3 regions of the Bacillus seohaeanensis genome follow, and region 1 is predicted to be linked to each of the others. Evidence: riboswitches for the same ligand, from Rfam matches in the RefSeq annotation. Region 1 holds a riboswitch; each other region holds the start of a gene.

The links. A riboswitch is a leader RNA that binds a small molecule or an ion and turns the genes downstream of it on or off. The one in region 1 is predicted to bind thiamine pyrophosphate.
Region 2: another riboswitch for thiamine pyrophosphate. It lies ahead of ACFSUL_RS03350 (LuxE/PaaK family acyltransferase); the one in region 1 lies ahead of thiW (energy coupling factor transporter S component ThiW).
Region 3: another riboswitch for thiamine pyrophosphate. It lies ahead of thiT (energy-coupled thiamine transporter ThiT); the one in region 1 lies ahead of thiW (energy coupling factor transporter S component ThiW).

Annotation. Positions count from the first base shown of each region.
Region 1 is NZ_JBHUMF010000015.1:179,732-184,170, reverse strand. It holds gene ku (non-homologous end joining protein Ku) at 1-808, shown strand, start outside; gene ACFSUL_RS06980 (phosphatase PAP2 family protein) at 870-1,535, shown strand; TPP riboswitch at 1,601-1,714, shown strand; gene thiW (energy coupling factor transporter S component ThiW) at 1,829-2,350, shown strand; gene thiD (bifunctional hydroxymethylpyrimidine kinase/phosphomethylpyrimidine kinase) at 2,319-3,146, shown strand; gene thiM (hydroxyethylthiazole kinase) at 3,143-3,952, shown strand; gene thiE (thiamine phosphate synthase) at 3,939-4,439, shown strand, end outside.
Region 2 is NZ_JBHUMF010000008.1:71,708-76,146, forward strand. It holds gene ACFSUL_RS03340 (acyl-CoA carboxylase subunit beta) at 1-654, opposite strand, end outside; gene ACFSUL_RS03345 (class I adenylate-forming enzyme family protein) at 808-2,457, opposite strand; TPP riboswitch at 2,708-2,813, shown strand; gene ACFSUL_RS03350 (LuxE/PaaK family acyltransferase) at 3,036-4,112, shown strand; gene ACFSUL_RS03355 (acyl-CoA reductase) at 4,109-4,439, shown strand, end outside.
Region 3 is NZ_JBHUMF010000007.1:43,074-47,512, forward strand. It holds gene ACFSUL_RS02925 (NAD(P)/FAD-dependent oxidoreductase) at 17-1,135, shown strand; gene ACFSUL_RS02930 (metal-dependent hydrolase) at 1,410-2,036, shown strand; TPP riboswitch at 2,163-2,270, shown strand; gene thiT (energy-coupled thiamine transporter ThiT) at 2,333-2,929, shown strand; gene ACFSUL_RS02940 (LuxR C-terminal-related transcriptional regulator) at 3,010-3,696, opposite strand; gene ACFSUL_RS02945 (aldehyde dehydrogenase family protein) at 3,839-4,439, shown strand, end outside.

The DNA of each region.
Region 1 (4,439 bases):
TGGACTAGTAAACATTCCGATAAAATTACATGCTGCGACAGAGGACAGAGATATAAAGCTTCACAATTTGCACAGGGAGTGTCATACGCCAATTAAATACGAAAAAGTATGTCCTCATTGTGAGATTGAGGTAGAGCATGAGGAGATTGTAAAAGGGTATGAAGTAACAAAGGATAAGTTTGTTATCCTTGAAGATGAGGAGTTAAATGAATTAAAAGAGGTAAATGAAGAAAAGGCTGTTGAGATTTTAAATTTTATACAAATAGAAGAGATTGACCCTATCTTTTATAACCGTAGTTATTTTATTTCACCAAATGGCGGTGGGGAAAAAGCATACAGTTTACTTCGCAAAGCATTGCTTAATTCAGGGAAAATAGGGATTGCTAAAATTATTATACGCTCAAAAGAACAGCTTGCGGTAATAAGAGTGTATGAAAACACATTAATAATGGAAACAATTCATTTTCCTGATGAAGTACGGGGAACTCGTGATGTGCCGAATGTACCTAGAGAAGATGAAGTACCTAAAGAGGAATTGGATACAGCAATGCTCCTTATTGATCAACTTACTGCGAAATTTGAACCAGACAATTACTATGATGAATACCGTGAAAGACTTGAAGAACTGATTCAAGCAAAACAGACGGGAGAAGAAGTAGTGAATGCTAGGGAAAATGTACCGCAAGAAAATGTTACGGACCTTATGGCTGCATTGCAAGCCTCTATTGATTCCATAAAACCAAAAAAGCCAAAGAAAACGGCAACAAAAAAGAGGAAAACAACTGCCAAAACCAAAAAAGCCCAATAGATGTAGTAGTTCAAAAAGCGGAATGTGTCATAAATGGGAGATTAAAGAAAGGGAAGAAATAATGAAAGAGCAAAAATTTAAACATGGGATATTTTTATTTATATCCCTTGTTGTGTTTGTACTATTTATACTAGCATTTGTGAATATAGTAGATGAATTGCAGGAAGATGAAATAAAGCATTTTGATGATGCGGTCTTTACATTTATTCAATCACTCGTATCAGATCGGTTGACAGCGGTAATGAAAGTAATAACCTATCTTGGTGGTGTACAGTGGATAGTGTTATTTACACTGTTAGTCATCATTTTATTACTTTTATATAAAAAGTATTCATTAGCGCTTTTTCTTGCCCTAACTACCAGTGTTGGAGGTGGTTTTAACTGGGTTTTAAAATGGCTTTTTAAGCGGGAGCGTCCGGATATGGAAGCATTAATTGAACAGAGTGGTTATAGTTTCCCTAGTGGACATTCAATGGGTTCCTTCATTTTATACGGTTCGATTGCATTTATTTTATTTAGGGCTTTTGATTATCGGTATTTAAAATGGATTAGTGCTATTACTGGAGGACTTCTCGTTCTTTTTATTGGATTAAGCAGGGTCTACCTACATGTTCACTATGCAAGTGATATTATTGGTGGGTTTACAGCTGGAGGAGCGTGGTTAACTTTTTGCATTGCTTTTTATATTCATTTTTACAATAAAAGAAGGTGGAAAAAACATTCGTAATATTCTAATAGGGGCTTTTTAAATTATCTTCATTATGGTATACTCACAATGAAAATTACATATGCAATCTGCACTAGGGGTGTCGGAAAATGGCCGACTGAGAGAAAGACCCGATATGTCTTGAACCCTCATAACCTGATCTGGATAGTACCAGCGTAGGGAAGTGGCGTTTATCGGAAAATAAATTTTGGCGCAAACTTCTATCAGGTTTGCACCTTTTTATATATTCGCAAACCTGATAGTGGATTGAATGTTTTCCCCCTTAGTGTAGAAGCTTAAGGGGGATTTTTTTATTGAATAAAACTAAAAAGATGACAACGACTGCCCTTTTAGTAAGTGTTGGGGTGATTACAAGCCACCTTGTGTATATTCCGACCGGTTTCGCAAAGGTTTTCCCAATACAGCATTTTTTGAATGTATTATCTGTCGCTCTGCTTGGTCCTTATTATGCAGTTGTGCAAGCATTATTAACTTCGACGATTCGAAATCTGCTTGGAACGGGTTCTCTACTTGCATTTCCTGGAAGCATCATAGGTGCATTCCTTGCCGGTGTTTTGTATATGAAAACCAAAAAGCTTGTCGGTGCTGTGATAGGGGAAGTAATGGGAACAGGCATTATTGGAGCGATGGCGTGCTACCCGGTAGTCCGTTTGTTTCTTGGTCAAGATGCCGCTCTATTCGGTTTTATTCCGAGCTTTCTTGTTAGTTCTATCGTAGGTTCGATTTTAGGTTGGTTTTTATTGAAAGCATTTATAAAAACAAATTATTTAGGAGGGGTTTTATATGAGAACAGCTCTAACGATCGCAGGTTCTGATTCAGGAGGTGGTGCAGGAATTCAAGCGGATTTGAAAACATTTTCAGCTCTCGGAGTTTATGGAATGTCTGTTATAACGGCTGTTACTGCTCAAAATACACAAGAGGTGAGATCCGTCCAGTCAATAGACCCAGGAATCGTCGGAGCTCAAATCGATGTACTCTTTGAAGATATGCCAATACATGCTGTGAAAATAGGAATGCTCTCCAATCCAGATATCATCAAAGTTGTTGCAAACCGACTAGAATATTATCGTCCAAAAAATATTGTAATGGATCCAGTTATGATTTCAAAAGGAGGTCACTCCCTACTTGAAGAAAGGGCAATTTCTCTTTTGACAGAAAGGCTGCTGCCACTTGCAACTGTTTTAACTCCGAATATTCCTGAAGCTGAAACACTTACAGGAAATATAGTGGAAAGCCACGAAGATATGGAATTGCTATGTGAACAATTACAGGCTAGAGGCAGCGAGTCCGTTCTTCTGAAAGGTGGCCATTTCAACGGAAATCCAGATGATGTGTTCTACAATGGAAGGGAATTTACATGGTTAAAAGGCGAGAGAATAATAACGAAAAACACACACGGTACTGGTTGTACGTTGTCGTCAGCAATTGCCGCTAATTTAGCGAGAGAAGAAGAGTTGCTAGACTCTATCAAACTTGCAAAACAGTATATAACAGGTGCAATTAAAGAAAGCCTTGAAATTGGAAAAGGCCATGGCCCGACACATCATTTTCATTCATTATATAAGGATGCAGGAGTCACTATGGAGCGAAGGGAGAAAGAAGCCAAATGATGAAAGAGCGTGCGATGGATTTATTAAAAACTACCCGCGAAAAGAAATCGTTAATACACCATATTACGAATACCGTAACGATAAATGATTGTGCGAATGTAACGCTAGCAGCGGGCGCTTCGCCTGTAATGGCAAGTGCTCCGGAGGAATCGGGGAATATGACATTGCTTGCCGATGCACTTGTGTTAAATATCGGTACGTTAAACGAGAATATTTTCTCTGCAATGATTAAAGCTGGGAGGGCAGCGAACGACAAAGGGATACCTGTTATCCTTGATCCGGTAGGTGTAGGGGCTACTGCTTTTCGAACAGAAAAGGCAAAAAGCCTCCTTCAGCTCATAAACATTTCCATTGTAAGAGGTAATATTTCGGAGATTGCTTCCCTTTTAGATGTAAAAGCAAAAACAAAAGGAGTTGATGCAGGGACGGTTTCCATCTTCCCTAGTGAGCTAGCAAAACAGGCAGCAAAACAGTGGAAATCGATTGTCGTCATATCCGGAAAACAAGATGTTATTTCAGATGGTACTAGTGTTTTTCATGTTGAAAATGGCTCTTCATTGTTGCAATCTGTTACGGGAACAGGTTGTATGTCAGCATCACTCATCGGTTGTATGGCAGGGGCTGGTAATGACTTACTTCTCGCTGCCATTGTCGGGACATCGATGATGGGGATTGCTGGTGAAATCGCAGAAGGTACAGGTGAAAAAAAGGGACTTGGTACGTTTAAGGTTCATTTAATGGATGCTATCTCCTTATTAACCCCTGAAACTTGGAAAGAAAGGGCGAAAATCTATGAATCTTATTAATCAACTTTCGTTATATTTTGTAACAGATTCTTCGCTATCACTTCCACAACTGCTCCATGTTACAGAAGAAGCAGTAAAAGGTGGAGTTGGGGTTGTTCAATTACGTGAAAAACAACTAAATGGGTTGGGTTTTTATAAAAAAGCAAAGGCACTTAAGGAATTATTAAGCCCGTATAATATTCCATTGATTATCAATGATCGAGTCGATATCGCTCTTAGTGTGGAGGCAGACGGGATACATATAGGGCAAGAAGATATTCCATTAGATACAGTAAAAAGAATCGTACCCTCTACAATGATTATTGGAGTATCAGCTAAAACATTTGCAGAGGCTAAAAGAGCGGAAAAAGATGGTGCTGATTATATTGGAGTAGGTGCGATGTTTCCGACCAAAACGAAAGCAGATAGTGAAATTGCCTTGGAGCTTGAACTAATGAGGATTGCGAATGAAATCAAGATCCCGAAAGTAGCAATTGGCGGGATTAAG
Region 2 (4,439 bases), on a different contig from region 1:
ATTATGAATATCCACACCGCCTAGCTCTTCTGGTGTCGTTTTTTGACCATTTGCAAGCTCTAGCATTCTAGGGCCAGCGATAGCCATACAGGTACCTTGAAGCTGAGTGACAAAATCAGATGAGACGGCCATCCATGTTGGGCCACCAAAGCTATCCCCGAGTATTGCGGACATGGTAGGGATTTGTCGATGCTGAGTTAACATTTCTCTTGGAAATAGCTTATCACTGATGCCATCCGACCCCATTCCATCAGGCATACGTAAGCCACCACCCTCATTAAGTAAAAACATTGGTAACCCATTTTTTATTGCAAATTCATGAATCTTTTTTGATTTTCGGATATGAACATTACCCTCTGTTCCTGCTAGTACAGTCTTATCACCTGCTTGGATAACAGCAGGTCTGCCGTTTACTTTTCCTAATCCTGCAATTAATCCATCTCCGTAGCTTGCCTTGTCCACTCCACTTATATCGGAAACATTTAACGCACCTAGTTCTTGAAATGTTCCAGAGTCTACTAATTTAGCAATCCTCTCTCTTGCTGTTAACAAACCTTTTCTATGCTGTTCCTCAATTTTAGCTGGGCCACCGCCAAGTTTAGCTTTTTCTTTCCGTTCTGTAAGTTCATTCGTTAAGCTTTTTAGTGTCTCCATTATGAACTCTCCTTTTTCTAAGGAAAGCAACTCGAACCCTTAGACGAGCTACTTTCCTTTTGGTATCGCTAATTCCCAAAAAAAACTAGAAAGATTGTGGTCTTTTCAATAAAGCTTATCGCTTCTGGCTGGGCCGCTCCCAACTTTACAGATTTACTTATCCTTTAACAGTTTTCTCAACACTTTACCAGAAGGGGTGGAAGGTAGTTGGTCTATGATTTCTACATATCTAGGATACTTATAAGCGGCCATATGCTCCTTTGACCAACGGATAATATCATTTTCTGTCAGTTTATTAGTCGATGAGTCGTGTAGCACAACAAACGCTTTCACCGTTTCACCACGAATTGGGTCTGGTACGCCAATCACGGCAGACTGCTTGATGGCTGGATGGTTGTTGAGTAATGCTTCGACATCCTCTGGGAATACACTGTAACCTGAGCATTTAATCATTTCTTTTACGCGACCTTGAAAATATAAATAGCCTTCCTCATCTATATAGCCAATATCTCCTGTATATACCCAGCCATTTTTTAATGTTTCAACCGTTGCTTCTTTTCGGTTTAAATAACCTTTAAAAACGCCAGGACTTTTAATTACAATTTCACCGGATTTCCCTGGTGGTTGATTTTGCCCTGTTTCGGGATGTACAATTCGAAGCTTTGTGTTATAAATTGGTATTCCGCACGATCCAAATTTAATTTTCTCTTTGGGCATGAACGTGTCACATGTATGGGTTTCACTCAGTCCATAGGCTGCTTCATAGAGAACACAGCCCTTTGTAACCTCTTTCCACTTAGCGGCCAATTCTGCGGTAACTTGTAATCCAAAACTTGTTGCTAAATTATTTTTTAACGAAGATAAGTTTCTTTCCGAAATATTAGGTAATTGAAGAATGGCACCATTCATCGGAGCGATACTGTACCATGCTGTAATTTTATATTGTTCAATCGCGTCTACTGTCGCAATGGGATCGAATCGAGTAAACAACACACAAGGAATCCCTGTATATACAGGGGTATTGACCCCCATAACCATTCCAGCGATATGACTTAGTGGTGCACTAGCCATTATCCGGTCCTGACTTCCTATTCCATTTGCCTGAGCAGAAGCAGCGGTCTTAAACAGGGCGTTCCCATATGTAAGCTGGGCACCTTTAGGTCTTCCGGTCGTTCCTGATGTAAAGACCATAAGTCCAATATCGTTCCATAAATCAATATCTGTGTGTTCCTGTTGCGGAGTTTCGTTTTTTATAATAGTGAGAAGATCATCGGTATCAGAAAGTGTAAGCTTTTGAAGTGATAGTTCTGGACAAATGGGTAGTGTAGGTTCTTCTAGGAGGAAATCTTGGTAGTTTGTTGTAACAATGAAGGAGAGGGAATCACTTGTTGCTTTCATTAGTTCGTCGTAGCCGTCATCGCTGGCGACAATTCCAATGATTGGAGCTTCTTTTAGAAAATAAGATAATTCGTCAGCTTTATACATCGGGTTAAGCGGGACGACGACACCACCTAATTGTTGAATGGCAAAGTGTGTAATGATATATTGGGGACAATTTTGCATATAGATAGCAACGCAGCTTCCTTTTTTAACCCCTTTTTTGTGTAAATAACTGGATAACCGCTGAACATTATCTAAAAGCTCTTCCCAAGTTATTTCTGTTCCATAATAAATATACGCTGTGTCATTTTTACGATGTTGTCCATAATAAAGCAAGTATTCATATAATGTTTTTTCACCGTGTAAATAGTTCAACTTTGTTGGCAAGCTTGCAGGCCAATAAGGACGGAGTTTTTCAACCATTTTTATACCTCCAATTGTTTAGAAAAAATCCAAATGAAAATGTTCTAATTGATTAATAGTTTAGTGAAGAATTAAAAATGGAAAAATACATAACAACCTCCCGGATTTATTATTGAATATTCTGTAAATAACCCTCATTCTAGTATACTTGTAATTAAATGTTCATTCAAGTCCTCTACAATTATTTTGTCATTACCCGTTTACATCTCCAAGTTTTATGTTAAAATTCAAAATATAACCAATTAAATAAAGTTGTCACTAGGGGAGCCTTTTAAAGGCTGAGATTAAAGTATACTTTAAGACCCTTTGAACCTGATCTGGTTGATACCAGCGTAGGGAAGTGGAATGATAATGGTATTTTTTCAATTGTTATCTATATAAAAACCACTTTCTTACATCATGTAGGGAAGTGGTTTTTTGTTTAGTTACAGTACCTAAAGTCCCGAAATCTTTTCTGAAAATAGTTGAGGTAAAGAACATCCTCTATAGTTTTCCTAGAAAAGCTATCGTCTTTAGTCGAACCACTTCCATTAAAGTTATAGAAATAGGTTTAATAGGCAACGGAAAGGAGGCTTTACATGGAATATGAAATGCTAAAGGAAGAAGTAATGGATTTTATTGAGGACAATAGAGAAAAAGAGAATGCGGAATTTTTCCAAATGGCTTCAAAGGTATTTGCGTTTCAATATAAATCAAATTCTACTTATAGAAAATATTGTCGCAATAAACGGGTATCGCCGAGAACAATTAAGCAGCTACAGGATATTCCTGTTGTGCCAATACAAGCGTTTAAAGAGGTAGATCTAGCATGTTTTCGAGTAGAGGAAGCAGAAGCTGTTTTTATGACGAGTGGGACGACGAATCTAGAGAAAAGAGGAAAAAACATTCATAAGTCTTTACATATATGGAGACGGTCAATGCTGTGTAATTTTCAGCAAGGAATGATGGCCGGAAAGAGAAACATGCGAATGATTGTTTTATTTCCGAATATAAAAGAAATGCCAAATTCTTCTTTGGCAACGTATTTGGACCTTGCTGTAGAACATTTTGGTACAGAGGACAGTGAATATGTTGTCAGTCAAAATAAATTTGATATCCCTCGTTTTCTTGAGATAGTGAGAAAAGCAGAAAAGAAAGGGGAAGCCCTGTTTATTTTGGGAGCTACATTTTCATTTATTCAGTTTATTGATTATTGTCATGAGAACCGAATTTCGTGCGAGCTTCCATCAGAGAGTATTGTTATGCATACGGGCGGTTCAAAAGGAAAGACTCGAGAAATGGGGGTCGAGGAGTTTACAACGGAAATCTGTACCTTATTTAACCTTTCCAAAACTCAATGCAGAAATATGTATGGTATGACTGAACTCAGCTCGCAATTTTATAATTTTGAGAAAGCGTCCGATTTTATCCCACCTCATTGGGTGAAAACATTCGTCATCGATCCTGAAACACTACAACCTGTTAATAAAGGAGATAAAGGGCTTCTTGTTCATTATGACCTTGCAAATGTTCATTCCGTATTTGGAATCCTTACAGAGGATGTTGGGATAGAAACAGATGAAGGTTTTCGTTTATTAGGCCGAATGGAAGGGGCAGAGGCAAAAGGATGTTCATTAGCAGTGGAAGAATTGACGACAGTGGGTAAAAGTAGATGAAAACAAGCATTCAACAGCTGGATTGTTACTTTATCCCAAGTGAAATAAATGCCAAAAGCGAAAAATTGGTCTTTCATAATAACAACTCTTCTATTCAACTCAATGTTCCTAAACTAGAAGTGAATGACTTACAAAAGATTATCAAAGTAATTAGACAGAATCGGGATCGTTATGTTAAAAAACTTTCTACAAATGATATTATTTCGATTATAGACCGTGCGATTGAGCTTTGGCTTGACCCAAACTTTATCTATCGAAGGCTAGCAGAGGAGTATCTACCAATCATAACCGGATATGATGGGGAAATGATTCATTTGTTTTTATCAA
Region 3 (4,439 bases), on a different contig from region 1:
GAAAAAGGTGTTTTTTATGAAAAGGTATATTGTCGTTGGCGCAGGAATTCTTGGAGCATCAACAGCTTATCATCTTGCAAAAGCAGGCGAAAATGTTACACTGGTTGATCGCCATGATCCTGGCCAGGCTACGGATGCTGCAGCAGGAATTATTTGCCCATGGCTTTCGCAGCGCCGTAACAAAGCGTGGTACAGGTTGGCAAAAGGAGGAGCGAGATACTACTCTGAGCTAATTACGAAACTAGAAGCAGATGGCGAAACAGAAACAGGCTACGAACGAGTAGGAGCAATTAGTTTACATACAGATGAAAAGAAATTAGATAAGATGGTAGAACGTGCACTAAAGCGACGGGAAGATGCACCAGAAATCGGTGAAGTTACTCGTCTCTCTCCGGAAAAAACAAAGGCGTTGTTCCCACCTCTATCAGAAGAATTTGGTTCTGTTTATGTAAGCGGAGCTGCAAGAGTGAACGGGAGAGCCTTACGTAATGCGTTGGTTCGTGCTGCCGAACGTAATGGGGCAACATTTCTTCAAAGGGATGCAAAGCTTCTGTCTAAAGACAGGCGTGTAATAGGGATCACAACGGGAGAAGAAACATTACTAGCTGACAAAGTAATCGTGACAGCAGGAGCTTGGTCAAAAGAATTATTAGAGCCTTTGGGTCTTCATTTTTTAGTATCGTCACAGAAGGCACAAATCGTTCACCTTCACATACAAGGTATAGATACAAGTCAGTGGCCTGTTGTTATGCCCCCTAATGACCAATACCTTCTCACATTTGAAGATGGGAGAGTTGTGGTAGGCGCAACTCATGAGAATGAAGTAGGTCTCGACAATCGAGTGACAGCAGGGGGGCTCCATGAGATTTTTGATAAGGCATTGACAGTTGCACCCGGTTTAGCAGATAGCACGATGCTCGAAGCGAGAGTAGGATTCCGTCCGTTCACACCTGGGTTTCTTCCTGTTTTTGGTGTAGTTCCTGGCATTTCTGGTGTACTTATTGCGAATGGTCTTGGTGCTTCGGGGCTCACAGTCGGTCCTTATTTGGGATCGGAGCTTGCCAAACTTTCTATGGGAAGACAAACAGAAATTGATCCTAGTGATTATGATGTTGCTGGAGCATTAGAAAAATGATGACTTGTAAAAGCTGATTCCATGGATGAATCAGCTTTTTGCTAACTTTATTAGCTAAAAATACGGGGGAGAAAACCATCTAGGTTGTCATCGATAGATGATTAATCACAATCCATGGTGTAACAGAAACGATGCAGAAATAAGAAAAGTGATCGGGAACTCATCGTTAATCCGGTGATAAAAATGAATACTATTACATATTGGAAATAGGAAAATAGTATTTTAATATAGCATTAACAGTGTTAAATAAATAATAGAATTAGGTGGAAAAACATTGAACGGAACAGTACATATGGCATTAGGTGCAGCAACAGGATTTGTTGTTGCCAATAACTTTCAAACTGATCCTGCTGCAACGTTATCATTAGTTGCATTGGGGGGAGTATCAGGATTGGTACCTGACCTCGATGTGAATGGAAAGTTAAGCAATAAGATTACGTCTTCTCACAAATTTATTAAAAAGCTAGCCCAGTTCATCGGATTGCTCGTGATACTTTATAGTTTTCTAGAAGGGATGGGGTCGGAAAAATGGTTAGGCATCGGTGCCGGGACAGGAATACTTATTATTGCTTCTTTTATTACGAGGAGGCATATGTTGACAATGACAGGTGTAGGAGTCTTTGCAGGAGGATTATCACTAGCTGAAAATTGGTTGTTATTATTTGGCGTTTATATAATAATAGCATCGTTAATTTCTCATCGAAGTTATACACATTCTATTCTTGGTGTTGTCTTTTTCGCAGTAATTGCTTATCAATTTGAGCTATCAGCAGGGATTGAAGGGATTTTTATTACCTGTGTCGCCGGATACATTACGCACTTGATTGCTGACTTGAAGGTGTTGCCTTCGAATAAGCGAGGTGTGAAATTATTATTACCATTTTCTTCAAAGGAGTTTTAGGGAGTAGAGAGGCTATTACTCTTTAGAATTAATAACGTATAGTATGGTTATTCCAAAACCTTTTCGTAATTACTTTCTAATACTAACCAAGTCATGTATAATAATTATTGTATACAATTACATAAAACGAGCCACAAGGGGAGCTTTTTAGCTGAGAGTGAACAGGTGTGAATCTGTTCTGACCCTTTGAACCTGTTAGTTAATACTAGCGTAGGAATGTGGAGGATAGGCTATTTTAGTCTATCTCTGTTTAATACTCCCTTCTGGTTTCGTTTTGGAAAAAGGGGGATTTTTTTATGAAAAAAATAGGGCTTGTGGGATTAATTGAAGCTGCTTTGATGGCGGCATTTGCCGTTATTCTCGATCTCCTTCCTTCAATTAATCTTTCGCCAAGTATTTCGATTTCGGTTTCAATGGTACCAATCTTCCTACTTGCTTTTAGGCATGGAGTAAAAGCAAGTATCGTTTCTGGATTTGTATGGGGGCTGCTGCAGATTGCGTTAGGGGATGCTTGGATTGCTCATCCTGTTCAAATGATTATGGAGTATTTTCTTGCATTTGCATTTATTGGGTTTGCAGGGTTGTTTTTTCGAATTATTCAAGGCTCATTACGAAATAATCGGAAAACAAAAGCACTTGTATGGAGTGTTGTTGCAGTATTTGTAGGAAGTCTTGCGAGGTACTTCTGGCATTTTATTGCAGGATTTATCTTCTTTGCTGAGTACGCACCTAAGGGGACGAACCCGGTCCTATTTTCTTTCCTTGCAAATGGAGCAACAATGTTAGGCACAGCCATACTATGTTCAATCGTATTAGTGTTGCTTATTTCAACAGCACCAAGGTTAATTCAACGAAGAGATGGTAGTAATGATCAGATAAATAAAGCGTCTTAGAATAACTTTCTATGGAATTATATAAATAAGAGGAACTAGATAATTCATCTAGTTCCTCTTATAGTTTTATAGGGACCCCGCTAACGAATCAGCCCCTTCCGCATGGCTACTCCAACTGCTTCTGCTCGATGTCTCGTACCAAGTTTCCGGTTTACAGAAGTTAAATAGTCTCTTACTGTATACTCGCTGATCCCCATTTTATCGGCCATTTCTTTTAAACTGTATCCATAGGATAGCCTTTGCAATACTTCACGTTCCCGTCTACTTAAGATTTTTTGCGGACTTGAAGCGGGATAAAGCGCTTCTGCTGCTACTTGAAAATAGTGATAGAGCATCGTAGAGTCATATTTTTCGAGTGATTCATTTTCATTATAATGGTCTATTAAAACAGAACCGATTACTGATTTTTTATAGCTAATAGGAACAATCAACAAGGAGGATAATTGAAACTTTTGTATATACCTTAGAGGGAAGTTTTGACCATTTGGATCGACTTTGATGAGATGAGGCTGGTTGTTTTTCAAGGAAAAGTAAATAGGCGGTATTTTCCGTACATCTTCTCTTATGTAACTCATTGAGGTGACACGTCCGTGATCAATTTGCATGATTCCTTCCCCATAGTAATTTAATGGCGAATAAGCAAAGATTGAGGCGCGTTTAAAAGGAAAAAATTCAATACATCCTTTTAAAATTTTTTCAAGCTTTTCTAATGGATTATTGATTGCTTGCAGTGAATCGATATAATCATAGATTTTCGTATCAAGCATTCGACAAATCTCTCCCCTACATTTTCAGCGGTATGAATATGGAAGCTACTAGAATAGACTTATATGTAAGCAGTTTCATTCTACCTTTTTATTTCGGAATTTTCAATCATTAGGAATGATATTTTTACGAGGGGGATAAGGTATGACAACAAATGTAGATGTGAAGTCTTTTCCATTATTTATTAATGGGGAATGGAAACAAGCAGAAAGTGGACAAACATTTGACGTTACTAACCCAGCAACAGGTGAAGTGATTGCAACAGCAGCAAAGGGAAGTAAGGAGGACGTCGATAAGGCAGTAAAAGCTGCAAGAGAGGCATTTGAAAATGAGGAATGGCGGGAAATGAAGCCGAAAGATAGAGCAGTTATTTTAAATGCAATTGCACAAAAAATAACCGTTCACGCAGAAGAACTTGTCTACTTGGAGGTAATAAGCTCTGGTGGGACTGTTCGTCGCGTGTCATCCAATGACATTTTGCAAATGGCTGACTTGTTTCAGCAAATGGCGAAATTTGTTTTAGACTACCCGTTTTCCGAAACACTTCCAGTTCCTCCATTTCCAGGACCCTCCCATAACTTCGTTTGGCGCGAACCAATAGGTGTTTGTGCAGCAATTACTCCATGGAATATGCCAATGTTAATCGCCTCATGGAAGATTGCACCTGCTTTAGCGATGGGAAATACAGTAGTTATTAAGCCAGCAAGCTATACACCGTTATCAACATTAAAGCTTGCAGAGATTA